Regions from separate parts of the Kribbella sp. CA-245084 genome, predicted to be linked through region 1. Evidence: riboswitches for the same ligand, from Rfam matches in the RefSeq annotation. Region 1 holds a riboswitch; the other holds the start of a gene.
What was found. A riboswitch is a leader RNA that binds a small molecule or an ion and turns the genes downstream of it on or off. The one in region 1 is predicted to bind FMN.
Positions count from the first base shown of each region.

Region 2: it holds a riboswitch for FMN, as region 1 does, so the genes downstream of both, ribB (3,4-dihydroxy-2-butanone-4-phosphate synthase) here and ribD (bifunctional diaminohydroxyphosphoribosylaminopyrimidine deaminase/5-amino-6-(5-phosphoribosylamino)uracil reductase RibD) in region 1, are expected to answer to the same signal.

Region 1 covers NZ_CP192053.1:7,051,957-7,059,554, reverse strand. The annotation lists gene ACQPYH_RS33445 (protein kinase domain-containing protein) at 1-557, shown strand, start outside; gene ACQPYH_RS33440 (MFS transporter) at 606-1,991, shown strand; FMN riboswitch at 2,050-2,181, shown strand; gene ribD (bifunctional diaminohydroxyphosphoribosylaminopyrimidine deaminase/5-amino-6-(5-phosphoribosylamino)uracil reductase RibD) at 2,338-3,348, shown strand; gene ACQPYH_RS33430 (riboflavin synthase) at 3,349-3,954, shown strand; gene pnuC (nicotinamide riboside transporter PnuC) at 3,951-4,625, shown strand; gene ACQPYH_RS33420 (bifunctional 3,4-dihydroxy-2-butanone-4-phosphate synthase/GTP cyclohydrolase II) at 4,627-5,865, shown strand; gene ribH (6,7-dimethyl-8-ribityllumazine synthase) at 5,865-6,338, shown strand; gene ACQPYH_RS33410 (phosphotransferase) at 6,807-7,598, opposite strand, start outside.
Region 2 covers NZ_CP192053.1:402,541-410,138, forward strand. The annotation lists gene ACQPYH_RS02065 (transketolase) at 1-852, shown strand, start outside; gene ACQPYH_RS02070 (transketolase family protein) at 849-1,817, shown strand; gene ribB (3,4-dihydroxy-2-butanone-4-phosphate synthase) at 1,801-2,415, opposite strand; FMN riboswitch at 2,507-2,640, opposite strand; gene ACQPYH_RS02080 (DUF4038 domain-containing protein) at 2,687-4,147, shown strand; gene ACQPYH_RS02085 (sugar-binding transcriptional regulator) at 4,179-5,153, shown strand; gene ACQPYH_RS02090 (threonine/serine ThrE exporter family protein) at 5,154-6,500, shown strand; gene ACQPYH_RS02095 (ArsR/SmtB family transcription factor) at 6,651-7,577, shown strand.

The sequences.
Region 1 (7,598 bases):
AGCCCCGCTCGCCCGGAGCTGCCGCCGCGACGCCACCTGAGCGCTCCTCCGCAGCTGCCGGCGCGCCTCGGCGCTCGGCTGGAGCGGCGGCAGCTGAGCGCTCTTCCGCAGGTGCCGGGACGTCTCCGACCTCGCACGCACCCGCCGGGGCGCCTCCGACCGCGCACGCAGTTGCCGCGACACCTTCGGCCTCGCATGCGGGTGCCGGGATGGCGTCGGCCTCGCCCGCAGCTGCCGGGTCACCGCCTCACTCGCCTGGAACGGCCGCAGCGGCGGCATCTGTGCGCTCTCCTGCAGCTGCCGGGGCGCCTTCGGCCTCGGATGCAGCTGGCGGGCTGCCTGCGAGTTCGTCTGCTGCTGGCGTGCCCGCTCGCGTGGGTGAGGTTGCCTCTGGTTCCTTGGATGGGGTTGTAGCTGCCGGTGCGTCGGCACGCGTGGGCGCGGCCGCGTTGGCTCGTGCGCCCGGGCGGTCGCGGGTTCTGCGGGTGGTTGCGGTTGGGTGTTTTGTGGGGGCGGTGGGGTTGTTGGGGAGTGCGGCTTGGTTGCTGTTCCGCTGAGAGGAAATTGACCGGACGGGCGGTGTCGGCCGTGAAATACTGACGGCGATGAGTTCGACTGTGGTCGCTGGGGCGAAGGATGACCGGTTGCGGCTCATGGTGGCTGCGCTCGCGATCACCACGACCGTCGGGTACGGCGTGCTCAGCTACGCGTTCAGCGCGTTGCTCGGACCGATGACTGCCGACCTGTCCATCTCCACCACCACGGCGGTCGGCGCATCGACCACCGCAGTACTGGTCAGCGCTCTGATGTCGATCCCGGTTGGTCGCCGGCTGGATCTGCGGGGTGGTCGCGGGCTGATGGCCAGCGGTTCGGTCCTGGCCGCGGTCGCCGTGTTTGGTTGGTCGCAGGTGCAGAACGTCGTCCAGCTGTACGCCGTGTTCGCGGTGATCGGCGTTGCCTGCGCGATGGTCCTCTACCCACCCGCGTTCGCCGTCGTGGTCGCCGTCGCCGCACCCGCCAAGCGGACCAACTCGATCCTGACGATCACGCTGGTCGGTGGATTGGCCAGCTCGATCTTCCTGCCGCTCACCGGGTACCTCGCCCACGCTCACGGCTGGCGTAACGCGCTGATGATCCTGGCGGGCGCCCTCGCCGTGATCACGTTCCCGCTCCACCTCGTCGCCGTCCACCCCGGCCCACCACGCCCGCTCGACGGCACCTCCGACAGCGCCTCCGACGGCGCCGCCGATGGGCCGGCCGACAGCGCTGCTGACAGCGCGGAGCCAGCTGCGGCGCCCGGTGCGGCGCCCGGCGTGGCGCCCGGCGTGGCGCCCGGCGTGGCGCCCGGCGTGGGGGCCGGCGCGGACCTCGGCGCCAAGCGGGCGGGGGCGCCTGGCAGGGTGCTTCGGGATCCTGGGTTTTGGGTGCTTGCGGGAGCGTTCGTCGTGCACAGTGCCGCGCTGGCCGTGATCTCCGTCCACCTGGTGCTCTACCTGATCAGCCTCGGGCACCCGCCGGCGCGGGCGGCTAGCCTCGCGGGCCTGCTCGGCCTGCTGTCGGTGACCGGCCGCCTGGTGACCAGCGTGTCTGCGCGGTGGTTGCCGATGGCGACGATCACCGCGCTGATCCTGTCCGTCCAGGCAGTCGCGATCGCTCTGCTGCCGGTCGTCGGGCGTCACGTCGCGGGAGCGATCGGGTGCCTCGTGCTGTTCGGGCTCGGGTTCGGGGTGTCGTCGGTCGCGACGCCGGCGATCCTGCTCGACCGGTACGGCGCGGCCGGGTTCGGCACGATCGCCGGGATGCTGGGTACGCCGACCTCGATCGCGAAGGCGCTCGGACCGCTCGGCGGTGCCGGGCTGGCCGACGCGTTCGGGTACCGGCCGCTCGTCCTCGCCGTCGCGGTGGCGTGCGCGGTGGCAGCCGGTGCCCTTGCCCTCACCCGGCGGATCGCGCCGAGCCGGCATCAGGAGCAGGAACGGACCAGGATGTGACCTGGGTCGTGGTGCGGGTTGCGGGGAGGGGCATACTTGAACCACGAGTGAACCCACTCGCGTGCTCCGGGGTCGGTGTAATTCCGAGCCGGCGGTGACAGTCCGCGACCCGGCCGCTGCAGTTCGGCGGCCGGTTGACCTGGTGGAATTCCGGGACCGACGGTGAAAGTCCGGATGGGAGGCGCACGCGGTCGGCGGGTGTGCTCTGACGTCCGGTCGGGGCGTGCGCGAGTTGGCGGCGTACGGCGAAGGCCGGGTGGCGGAGCGTGGTCGCCGGTCGTCACGAGACCCCGGTAGTGCGTCCGTGACGACGAGGGACCGAAGAGCAGTGAGCAACACTTCGCCGATGGATGTCGCGTGGATGCGGCGTGCGGTCGAGCTGGCCGCGAAAGGTATCGGCAGCACCCATCCGAACCCGGTAGTCGGTTGTGTCATCACCGGCCCTGACGGGCATCCTGTCGGTGAGGGCTTCCACGCCGTTGCCGGTGGCCCGCATGCCGAGGTCGAGGCGCTCCGGATGGCCGGAGAGCGGGCCCGTGGCGGTACGGCGTACGTCACGCTCGAGCCCTGCAACCACACCGGCCGGACCGGCCCGTGCGCCGACGCCCTGATCCAGGCCGGCATCACGCGCGTCGTGTACGCCGTACCGGATCCGAACCGGACTGCGGCCGGCGGCGCCGAGAAGCTGGCCAACAAGAACATCGAGGTCGTCGAGGGCGTACTGCGGGACGAGGCCGAGGCGGTCAACTACGTCTGGCTGCACAGCGTCCGGACGGGTCGCCCGTTCGTCACGTGGAAGTTCGCGACCACGCTCGACGGACGCTCCGCGGCGCCGGACGGGACGAGCAAGTGGATCACCGGCCCGATCGCGCGTGCCGACGTACATAGGCATCGGGCCGAGTGCGACGCGATTGCCGTCGGCACCCAGACCGTGCTGGACGACGACCCCGAACTGACGGTCCGCGACGAGAACGACGTACCGGCTGAGCGGCAGCCGCTGCGGGTCGTCGTCGGCGACCGGGAGATCCCGCCGACCGCGCGGGTCCGCAACGACCGCGCGGAGACGTTGCTGCTGCCGACCCACGATCCCGCCGAGGTGCTGCGGCAGCTGGACGACCGGCAGATCCGGCACCTGTGGCTCGAGGGCGGCCCGACGCTGGCCGCTGCGTTCGTACGCGCCGGTCTGGTTGACCAGCTCATCGCGTACGTCGCCCCGGCCGTCCTCGGTTCCGGGTTCGCCGCGGTCGGCGAGCTCGGCGCGGAATCGATCGACCACCTTCGGCGGTTCAAGCTAGCGGACGTCAGCCGCCTCGGCGACGACGTCCGGCTGACCCTGGTTCCTCTGGGAGGAAAGTAGATGTTCACCGGCATCATCGAAGAACTCGGCACGGTCGAGTCCCTGGACCTGTTGGACGGCGACGCAGCTCGGTTGACGATCCGCGGTCCGAAGGTGACCGAGGACGCCGGCCACGGCGACTCGATCGCGGTCAACGGCTGTTGCCTGACGGTGGTCGAGTACGGCGACGGCGTGTTCACCGCGGACGTGATGCGCGAGACGTTGCAGCGCACCAGCCTGGGCGGCCTCGACAAGGGCTCGTCGGTCAACCTGGAGCGTGCCGTCACCGCACACGCGCGGCTGGGCGGTCACATCGTGCAGGGGCACGTCGACGGCACCGGCACGATCGCGTCGCGGAGCCCCGGTGAGCACTGGGAAGACGTCCGGGTCGCGACGACGCCGGAGATCCTCAAGTACGTCGCCGAGAAGGGCTCGATCGCGGTCGACGGGGTCTCGCTGACGGTGACCGATGTCGACGACGCTTCCGGGACGTTCGGGATCAGCCTGATCCCGACCACGCTCGAGCTGACCGTTCTCGGGCGGAACAAGGTCGGCGACACGGTCAACCTCGAGGTCGACGTGATCGCGAAGTACGTCGAGAGACTAATTGCTGGAGGCAACAAGTGAACCCGATCGACTGGCTGTTGCACTCCCAGGTGACGATCGCCGGATCGCCGGTGCTCGTCCGGGAGATCGTCGGCAACGTGTTCGGTCTGGCCAGCGCATTGTTCGGCATGCGCCGGCTGGTCGCCGCGTGGCCGGTCGGCATCGTCGGCAACGTGCTGCTGTTCACGGTCTTCGTCGGCGGGATCTTCGACACCCCGCAGGACAAGGACCTCTGGGGCCAGGCGGGCCGGCAGGTGTTCTTCGCGCTGATCAGCCTGTACGGGTGGTACCGCTGGTACCAGACCCGTCACGGCGGTTCCGCTTCGGCGGTCCAGCCCAAGTGGGCGACGGCGAGGCAGCGACTCGAACTGCTCGGCATCGGCGTCGTGATCTACGCGATCTCGTACGTCGTGCTGCAGGCGCTCGGCTCGTGGGGCCCGCAGTGGGACGCGTGGATCCTGACCGGCTCGATCCTGGCGACGTACGGGATGGCCCGCGGGTTCGTCGAGTTCTGGCTGATCTGGGTCGCGGTCGACGTGGTCGGCGTACCGCTGCTGGTACAGGCGAAGTTCTACCCGTCGGCAACGATGTACGTCGTGTACGGACTGTTCTGCATCATCGGATTCGCGTCGTGGTGGAAGATCCAGAACCAGGAGCGGGTTGCTCCGCCGGAACCAGTGGTGGTGGGTTGAGATGGGTAACGTCTTGAAACTCGACACGATCGAGCATGCGATCGACGAGATCCGCGCCGGGCGACCGGTGATCGTGGTCGACGACGAGGACCGCGAGAACGAGGGCGACCTGATCTTCGCCGCGTCCAAGGCGACGCCGGAGTTGCTGGCGTTCCTGATCCGGTACAGCTCCGGCGTGGTGTGCGTGCCGATGGAGGGTTCGGAGCTCGACCGGCTCGGGATTCCGTTGATGACGCCGCACAACCGCGAGCGGATGCGGACGGCGTACACGATCTCGGTCGATGCGCGGGACGGGATCAGCACCGGTATCTCGGCGGCTGATCGGGCGCGGACGATCCGGGTACTCACGGATTCGGCCTCGGAGTCGTACGACCTGGTGCAGCCGGGGCATGTGTTCCCGTTGCGCGGCCGGGAGGGCGGCGTACTCGTGCGGCCCGGTCACACGGAGGCGTCGATCGACCTGGCTCGTCTTGCCGGGTTGACGCCGGCCGCCGTGATCTCCGAGATGGTGAACGACGACGGGACGATGAAGCGCGGTTCGGAACTGCGGGCGTTCGCGGACGAGCATGGGTTGGTGCTCGTGTCGATCGACGACCTGATCCGGTACAGGCGTCGTACGGAGTCGCAGATCGAGCGGGTCGCGACCACCACGCTGCCCACGCAGTACGGCGATTTCGTTGCCCACGGCTACCGGAACACGGTGGACGGGTCGGAGCAGCTGGCGTTGGTGCGCGGCTCGATCGGTGATGGTCCGACTCTGGTTCGGTTGCACTCGGAGTGCCTGACCGGCGATGTGTTCGGGTCGCTGCGGTGCGACTGTGGACCACAGCTGGACGAGGCGATGCGGCAGGTCGCGGCTGAGGGCGGTGTGGTGGTGTACCTGCGCGGACATGAGGGCCGCGGGATTGGGCTGCTGCACAAGCTGCAGGCTTATGAGCTGCAGGACGCCGGCCGGGACACGGTCGACGCCAACCTCGATCTCGGGCTGCCTGCTGATGCTCGCGACTACGGGACCGGTGCGCAGATCCTGGCTGATCTCGGGGTGACGTCCGTGCGGCTGCTGACGAACAACCCTGACAAGCTCGCGGGCGTTCAGGGTTATGGCATCGAGGTGGTCGAGCGTCGTGGCATCTCGATCGACCCGACCGAGCACAACCTGCGGTACCTGCGGACCAAGCGCGACCGGATGGGGCATCACCTGCCCGGCGGCGTACTCACGGAAGAGAACGGAGCCGGCTGATGTCGGGCAGTGGAGCACCAACCATCGAAGCCCCGCGCGTAGACGGCGCCCGCGTCGCAATCATCGCGGCCCAATGGCACCCGAAGGTCACCGACGGTCTACTGGCCGGCGCCGTGCGCGCGTTGGAGGACTCTGGGGTTCGCGACTACACCGTAATCCGGGTCCCGGGATCCTTCGAGCTCCCGGTCGCGTCGCTGCACGCGGCCAAGGCGGGGTACGACGCCGTCGTCGCGCTGGGCGTGGTGATCCGCGGCGACACTCCGCACTTCGAGTACGTCTGCCAGGCGGCGACCGAGGGTCTCATGAACGTCGGGGTCACCACCGGCGTACCGGTCGGCTTCGGCGTCCTCACCTGCGACAACGACCCCCAGGCGCTGGATCGAGCCGGGCTGCCGGACAGCCGCGAGGACAAGGGCTACGAGGCAACCCAAGCCGCGTTATCCACCCTCGCCGCCGTCCGGCAACTGGGGTAGCAGCCCCCACGCGCGCCACGCAGCCGCTACCTTCGTCGCTCCGCTCCTCACCGCGGACTGCTAAGCGTGCTCCCACCCACCCCCGGCTCATCGCCGGTAAATCTGCCAGCTACCGCTGGCGACTTGCCGGCTGCCGCCGGCGGTTGCGGGCTACCGCCCGCGGGCGACTGCTTGGTCGTGGCCCGTGGGGGGAGTGGGGCCTGGTGATTGGGCCACGCGGTCCGGCCGACGCGTGCTGCGCAGGTGCTGTGTCGTCGCTACGCTCCTCCGACGCAACTGCTACACCCGCTCCCACCCGCCCTCCGGTTGAGCGGCGGCACATCCATGGCGGCTGTCGCCAGCGAGCCCGACGCACACGGCACTTCGCCATCGGCTCCAGAATGCGCCGACCCAGCTACCTCCCTTACGCAGCTTGACGTGGCACGAAACGACCTACTCAAAGGGCGCGTCAACGGCTGACGGGCCTCGTCAGAGAAGGGCGGCGGCGAATTGGTCGTGGTGGGTGGTCCACCAGCGGCGCCTGCGGTCGAACTTCTCGATGCCTCCCCTGCGGTTCATCGTCGCGACGGTGTTCGGACCGCCCTCATCCATGCTGCGCCGCGCGGCTGCTTCGATGCGGGCGAGGGCGTCGTTGATGGCGGTGAGCAGTTCTGCGCGGCCGTCCCGGTCCAGTCCGTAGGCGTCGGCGATGAGTCGTAGCCGTGGCGGCCGGTCGGCGGGCAGCCAGCCGATCCGTTCCTGGTCGAAGTCGTCCTCGATCGGTACACAGAGGCGGGCGAGCTGGGCGAGATCGTAGACGGGGCGGCCAGGGGCGGCGAACTCGAAATCGAGCAGCGCAACGGCGATGCCGTCACGGAAGACGACGTTCGATAGCTCTACATCGTTGTGGCACACCAGCGTCCCGCCCGCAGGGTCAGCCAGACCGTCGTTCCAGGTGAGACCTTGAGGGTCGAACTCGCGAGCGGCGTCGTGCAGCCCGCGCAGCAGCCTGGCGATGGACGCTAGTGCGGTGTCGGACTGGCTCCAGTCCGGGTAGGGCGCCACGGGGACGTCGCCCTCGATGAACACGAGGCGCTCGCGGCCGTCCTCGTCGATGCCGACCGGTGTCGGGGCGCCCTCGAATCCGAAATCTTTCACCGCTCGCAGGAATACGTGAATCGAACCCGAGTGCGGACTCGAAGGACGAAGAACGTGCGGACCGGCACGGACAACCTGGCCCGCGTTCGCGATCCCGCCATCTAGCTGCTGCTCGGCAATACC
Region 2 (7,598 bases), 2.6 Mb from region 1:
CTGCCGGTGCTCGGACGGCTGCCTGCTCACAGCAGCCGGACCGAGCAGATCGCGCATATCGCCGAAGCTGCCAAGCAGATCCGGATCCAGGACCTCAAGCTGGTCCACTACGCCGGAGCCGGACACATCGGTGGTGACTTCTCCGCGATCGACATCCTGTCCACGCTGTACGGCGCTGTGCTCGACATCTCGCCCGCGACCGTCAACGATCCCGAGCGGGACCGCTTCATCCTGAGCAAGGGCCACGTCGCCGGCGCGCTCTACACCACGCTCGCGGCGTTCGGGTTCCTGCCGGTCGAGGAGCTCGCCACGTTCCTCAAACCGCTGTCGGCGCTGAACGGTCACCCGAACCGGACGAAGGTCGACGGCGTCGAGGCGAACACGGGTCCGCTCGGGCATGGTCTACCGATCGCCGTCGGGCACGCCCTCTCGGCCAAGCTCGACGTCTCGATGCGCCGCACGTATGTGCTCGTCGGGGACGGTGAGTTGCAGGAGGGTTCGAACTGGGAGGCGATGATGGCGGCCTCGCAGTACCAGCTCGACCGGCTGACCGTGATCGTCGACCGGAACCGGCTGCAGCAGGGCGCGACCACCAAGGAGACCAACGACCTCGACCCGTTGCCGGAGAAGGCGGCCGCGTTCGGGTTCGCGGTGGTCGAGGTGAACGGTCACGATCACGGCGAGCTGCTCGACGTGCTGTCCGCCGTACCGTTCCGGCCGGGCAAGCCGACGTTCGTGATCGCCCACACGCACAAGGGTCACCCGATCTCGTTCATGAGCAACAACGTCGCCTGGCATCACCGCGTCCCCGACGACGCCGAGTTCGCGCAGGCCCTGAAGGAGCTTTCATGACCGTCGTGGAGACCCGTTCGATCGCCGACCAGCCGCGCTACGACTGCCGGGACGCGTACGTCGAGACGCTGGCCCAGCTCGCCGAGGCCGATCACCGGATCGTTGGGGTGGTCAACGACTCGGTCGGATCCAGCAAGCTGAACAGCTTCCGCAAGGCGTTCCCGGACCGGCTGATCAACGTCGGGATCGCCGAGCAGGACATGGTCGGCGTCGCGTCCGGGCTGGCCAACGGCGGCCGGATCCCGTTCGTGTCGGCGGCATCCTGCTTCCTCACCGCTCGCGCCCTCGAGCAGATCAAGGCCGACGTCGCGTACTCGAACACCAACGTCAAGCTCTGCGGCATGAGCCCGGGCGTCGCGTACGGCGAACTCGGTCCGACGCACCATTCGGTCGAGGACATCGCCTGGCTGCGGGCAATCGACGGGATCAGGATCATCGTGCCGGCCGACCCGATCGAGACGGCGGCCGCGCTGCGTTGGGCGGCGGCGTCCGAAGGACCGGTGTTCATCCGGGTCAGCCGGATGAGTGTGCCGAAGGTGTACTCGGAGGACTACGAATTCCGCCTCGGCAAGGCGATCACGGTCCGGGAAGGGGACGACGTCACGGTGATCAGCAACGGCACGATCCTGTGGCGAGCACTCGCCGCGGCGGAGCGGCTGGCCGAGGAAGGGATCTCGGTCCGGGTGCTGTCGATGCCGACGGTGAAGCCGTTGGACACCGACGCCGTGGTCGCGGCCGCGCGGGAGACGGCCGGCATCGTCACCGCCGAGGAGGCCGTGACCGCCGGCGGACTCGGCGGCGCGGTCGCGGAGACCGTCGTACAGCATCATCCGGCGCGGGTTTCGATCCTCGGGTTCCCCGAGTTCGCGCCGACGGGGTCGGCCGGTTACCTGCTGGACCGATACGGCCTGTCCCCCGAGGGCATCGCCGACGCCGCCCGCCGGCTCGTCACGACAGGTAAGTGACCAGGTCGGCGATCGAGATCATCGCGAAGTCATGAGCGTCGGCGAACGCGCGCAGGTCCCTGCCGGTCATCAGCGTGCCGTCGTCGTTCATGAGTTCGCCGATCACGCCGACCGGCGGCAGGCCGGCCAGCCGGACGAGCTCGACAGTGGCCTCGGTGTGACCGGGGCGCTGCCGGACTCCGCCGTCGACCGCGCGCAACGGAAGGATGTGACCGGGCCGGATCAGATCCGCGGGCTGCGCCGCCGGGTCGGCCAGCACGCGGACGGTTCGCGCCCGGTCGGCCGCGGAGATGCCGGTGCCGACACCGGTCGCCGCGTCCACCGAGATCGTGTACGCCGTCCGCAGGCTGTCCTGGTTGTTCGGGACCATCAACGGGAGCTCGAGGCGGTCCAGCAGCTCCGGCGCCGCGGGCGCGCAGACGTACCCGCTGGTGTGGCGGACGAGCAGGGCCATCAGCTCGGGCGTGGCGAGGCTCGCGGCGAAGGTCAGGTCGCCCTCGTTCTCACGGTCCTCGTCGTCGACGACCACGACCGGCCGTCCGGCGGCGAGCTCGGCGACAGCGCGTTCGATGGTGTCCAGGCTGGTGATGGTGTTCACGGTCGTTGTCCTCTCGGCAGTGCTCTGGACAGCACTCCGGGGGCAACGACAGACCTCACGCCCCTGTTTTCGTGCAGGGAACGTGAAGCTGCCACGTGCGTCTTCCCATCCGGACTTTCACCGTCGGTCCCGGAGTTCCACCAGGTCAACCGCTCCTTCTTGCGAAGTCACGGGTCGCGGACTGTCACCGCCGGCTCGGAATTTCACCGACCCCAGAGCACGTGTGTCTTTCATCATCAGCTTAACGGCAACGAGCATCCCCGGGAGTGTCATGTCCATCTCATCCGTCTGGCGCGAGATCGAACTACCGGCCACCGGCGACTGGGTCGAGTTCGAGCACGAGAGCGGTCTCGTACTGCGTCGGCCTACGTTCTGGGACGGCGGTGAGACGTACCGTGTGCGTTTTGCTGCGCCGTTGCCAGGTCAGTGGACATGGTCAGGTGGTCATTTCCAGATCTCAGCAGCAGAAGAAGAAGGCAATCCGTTCTACGCACACGGCTTCTGGCGGATGTCTGCGGGCGGCCGCAACCTGGTGCACGCCGACGGAAGTCCCGCGTTGCTGATCGCTGACACAGCCTGGGCCCTACCCTGGCGCGCCACGCCCGAGCAGGTGCGCGAGTACGCCGCAGACCGACAGGCCAAAGGCTTCAACGCGGTCCTGCTGATGACGGTGCAACCGGACATGCACGCCGTCGGACCCCGCGATCGCACCCAGGACGAAGGCTTCGACGTCGGCTTCGAGGACCTGCCGGACGGCCATCTCAGCCAGTTGAACGTCGACTACTTCCAGTACCTCGACGAGCTGCTCGGCATCCTCGTCGAGCACGGCTTGGTTCCGGTGCTGCAGCCCGTGTTCCAGGGCTTCGGCTGGAAGGGCCTCGACGTGGCGGGCACCGTCGTACCGCCAGCGGAGTACGCGGCGTACTGCCGCTACCTCGTCGCGCGGTACGGCGCGCGGCCGGCGATCTACCTGGTCGGCGGCGACGGCTCGGGTGACGAGCCGCAGACCGCGGCGGGTGGGGCCGAGGTGCACGCCGTCGATTGCTACGAGCAGCCGACCGGCGTCCACTACCGGCCGCACATCCGCGCGAACGCCCACCAGAACGCTGACTGGCTCGACTTCCAGTGGTGCCAGACCGGCCACACTGGCGAGCATGTCGCCGAGCGAGTCGCGGACATGTGGCGCAATGAGCCGGTCAAGGCAGTCGCGAACGGCGAACCGACGTACGAGCACACCGGCCGGACAGGCGTCGCCGAGGGTTGGTGGCAAGGGCACGAGGCTTGGAGCAACCTGTGCGCGGGCGGGACGATGGGTGTCGTCTACGGCGCGGGCAGTCTGTGGCAGTGGCGTCTGCATCCCGAGGAGCCGGGGCATTCCGAGTTCTTCCTGGCGCCGGGTGCGGGCTGGCGCGAGGCGGTCGGCTTCGAGGGTTCGACGTACGTCGGGATGCTCGGCAAGATCCTGGCGGGCCTGCCGACCACCGACATGGCGCCGGACTGGACCCGGGTGATCTCCGGGCGTGCGCTCAGCGGCGCGGACGGGATGCTGATCGTCTACCGCGAGAACGGCGGCCCGGTGATGGTGTTCGACGACACGGTCCCGTTGGCGTACACGATCGTGGACCCGCGCGACGGCGCAATCGTCGCCTCCGGCAAGCGCGACGCCTGGAACGCCCCGATCCCCGACCCCGGTGGAGCGCCTCGGGTCTACCTCTGTCTGCCTGACCTATAGTCCGTATTCCCGAACGTTTCGAGGGGGTCGAGTGAACGCGAACCGCGCAGTACGCCAGCCGGGGCTGGACGAGCTGCGGCTGCTCGCGAAGGTTGCGCGGATGTACCACGAGAAGGGCATCCGCCAGCCGCAGATCGCCGCCGAGCTCAACCTGTCGCAGGCGCGCGTGTCCCGGATGCTCAAGCAGGCCGTCGACGTCGGCATCGTACACACCGTGGTGACCATGCCCAGCGGCGTGCACAGCGACCTCGAGGACGAGCTGCAGGGCCGGTACGGGCTGCGGGACGCTGTCGTCGTCGACACACTCGGCGTGGGGGACGACGTACTGCCGGCGCTCGGTTCGGGCGCGGCGGCGTACCTGGACATGACGCTGACCGGCGGGCACGTGGTCGGGATCTCGTCATGGAGCGAGACGCTGATCAGCGCCGTCGACCGGATGCCGCGCAAGAGCGTGCCGGTGGTGGACAAGGTGGTCCAGATCGTCGGCGGTCTGGGCGACGCGGCGGTGCAGATGCAGGCCACCCGGCTGACCGCGCGGTTCGCCGAGCTGACCGGTGGGATGCCGGTCTACCTGCCTGCGCCCGGTCTGGTCGGGACACCCGCCGTACGCCGGGCGATGATGAACGACGTGTCGGTTCGCGACGTTCTGGGCACGTGGGGACAACTCACCGACGCCCTGGTCGGGATCGGTAGCCTCGAGCCCTCGCCGTTACTGCAGCGCAGTGGGAACGCGGTCGCGGAGGCCGACCAGGACGAGCTGCGCCGGCTCGGTGCCGTCGGGGACGTGTGTTTCCGGTTCTTCGACGAAGAGGGAAAGCTTGTGCGTTCGACGTTCGACCAGCGGGTCATCGGGGTGACCGCGAAGGAGCTGCTGGCGGTGCCGCGGCGGATCGGGGTCGCCGGCGGTGAACGCAAGTACTCCGCGATCCGGGCCGCGATGCTCGGCGGCTGGGTCAACATCCTGATCACCGACCTCGCGATGGCCCACCGGCTGCTCGAGCAGTAGATGGAGCCTGACGAGCAGCGGGAGGTCTACGCCACCATCGACCTGGCCTTGCGGGTCGGTGAGGTGCTGCTGTCCAGTGGCGCCGGTACGGCGGACGCGACCGCGACGATCCTCGGTGTCACCGCCGCGGGCGGACTGCGCGGATGCGAGGTCGACATCACGTTCACCTCGATGGCGGTCTCGTACCAGGCCGCGCCCGACGTCGCGCCCGAGACGCACATCCGCCTGGTCCGCTATCGCTCGCAGGACTTCTCCCGGCTGACCGACGTCGATCAGCTGGTACGACGGTTCGCTCGCGGCGACATCACCCGCGAGGAGGCGTCGCGTGAGCTGGCCCGCCTGACGTCGGCGGGTCCGCCGTACCCGCGGTGGAGCGCCGTACTCGCCTGGGGTGTGATGGCGGGCGGCGCGACGCTGCTGCTCGGCGGCGGCTGGCTGATCACGTTGGTGGCGGTGCTCACCGCGATCGTGATCGACGTCAGCAACCGCTGGTTCAACCGGCAGCGGCTGCCCGCGTTCTACCAGCAGGTCGCCGGCGCCTTCGTCGCGACCGCGGTTGCCTTGATCCTGTACGCCGTCCACGCGCCGGTGAAACCCTCACTGGTCGTTGCCGCAGGCATCATTATGTTGCTGGCCGGGATCGCGCTCACCGGTGCCGTCCAGGACGCGATCACCGGGTACTACGTGACCGCCGCGGCCCGCAGTTTCGAAGCGATGCTGCTCACCGGCGGGATCATCGCGGGGGTCTCGCTCGGGCTCGCGGTGGGGCTGAAGTTCGGGCTGCACGTCGGCATCGAGGCCGAAACGATCCAGCTCGGGAACCTGCCGGTCATGGTCCTGTCCGGCGCGGTGATGGCGGTCGCGTTCGCCTACGCGACGTACGCACCTCTCCGCGCTTTGCTGCCGGTCGCCGTCATGGGCGCGCTGGGCTCGCTGGTCTTCACGCTGATGATCCGCGCGTCGTTCGGGCCGGCCTGGGCCACCGCCGCGGCGGCGTGTGTCGTCGGGCTGGGCAGCTACTCCGTCGGGCGTCGCGTCGGCGTACCGCCCTTGGTCGTGGTCGTCGCCGGCTCGATCCCGCTGCTGCCGGGCCTCACGATCTACAAGGGCCTCTACGAGCTGATGGGCCTCGGCAACCTGATCGGTATCGTCAGCCTCGGCACCGCGGTCGCCATCGGCGTCGCGCTCGCGTCCGGCCTGATCCTGGGCGAGTACCTCGCCCAGCCGATCCGCCGCGAAGCCCGCCGCCTCGAAGATCGGCTCGCGGGCCCCCGCCTGGTAGGCCCGCGCCGCCCCGTGCGCCGGCGGACGACCCGACCACGCCGCCGACGCCGCACCGGAACCTAAATGTCCTTGCTGGTCATCGACTTTCTCCTTAGTGGGAAGGGCGTTTGATGTTCCGATGCTGGCCTGGCGGTGGATCGGCCAACAATCTTTTGACGGATCCGTCAACGATGAGCCGACTGGTCGTTAGCGTGTTGTGCCGAGGGAGGAGTCATGGCGCAGCCGCAGGTCGTGTTGATCCAGTCGCCGCAGCAGTCGGTGTTCCTCGCGCTGCGCGAGGCCCTTGGGCACCGCGGCCCGTACTCGTCCCGCCACGTCCTGCAACCGCTGCGGCGGATCGTCGCGCGGGCTGAGCACGAGCCACTGCTGCGACCGCTGCGGCCGGGGCAGAACGGTGGTGTTCCCGATGTGGTGGTCCCGCTCATCCCGCCGTCGGACGTGTCGGTGCCGGACCAGGTGGCGGCCATGCGCGAGTACTCGCCGCAACTGTTCCTCGACGAGATCGAGACGCTCGGCGGCGACCCTGCGGTCTGGCGGACGGCAGCCCGGGATCCCGGGAACTGGCTCCGCACCTACGCCGAGTTGAGCGACCTGTGCTGGCGAGCTCTCGAACCCCGGTGGCGACTGCTCCGGCCTGCCTTCGACTCCGAGGCCGAACGTGTCGGTCTGGCCGCCGTCCGCGGCTGCCTGCCCGACGCCCTGAACACGATCAGCTCACGACTGACCTTCACCGACGACAGCTTCTGCATCGACGGCAGTCAGCTGATCCCGTACGCCGGACGCCGGCTGGCCCTGGTGCCGAGCATCGGCGCCCCGGACCAACTGTTCGTCAACGGCATGGAGCCGGACGTCATCTCGATTGCTTACCCGCTCCGGGGGCTCCCCGATGTGAGTCCGGTCCGATCGGTCGAGGATCCGCTGGACGTCGTGCTCGGCGTACCGCGTGCACGGGTGCTGCGGATGTTGGGCCGCGCGCTGACCGTCGGCGCGATCGCCGCCGAGCTGGGCGTCACGCCGGCCGCCGCCTCACGCCACTGCGACGTACTGACGCGCGCCGGCCTGATCACTCGGGAACGCCATGGTCGCCAGGTCCTCGTCAGCCGCACCACTCGGGGCAGCAATCTCCTGGACGTGCTCTGACCCCTCTGTGGTTTACTGCCG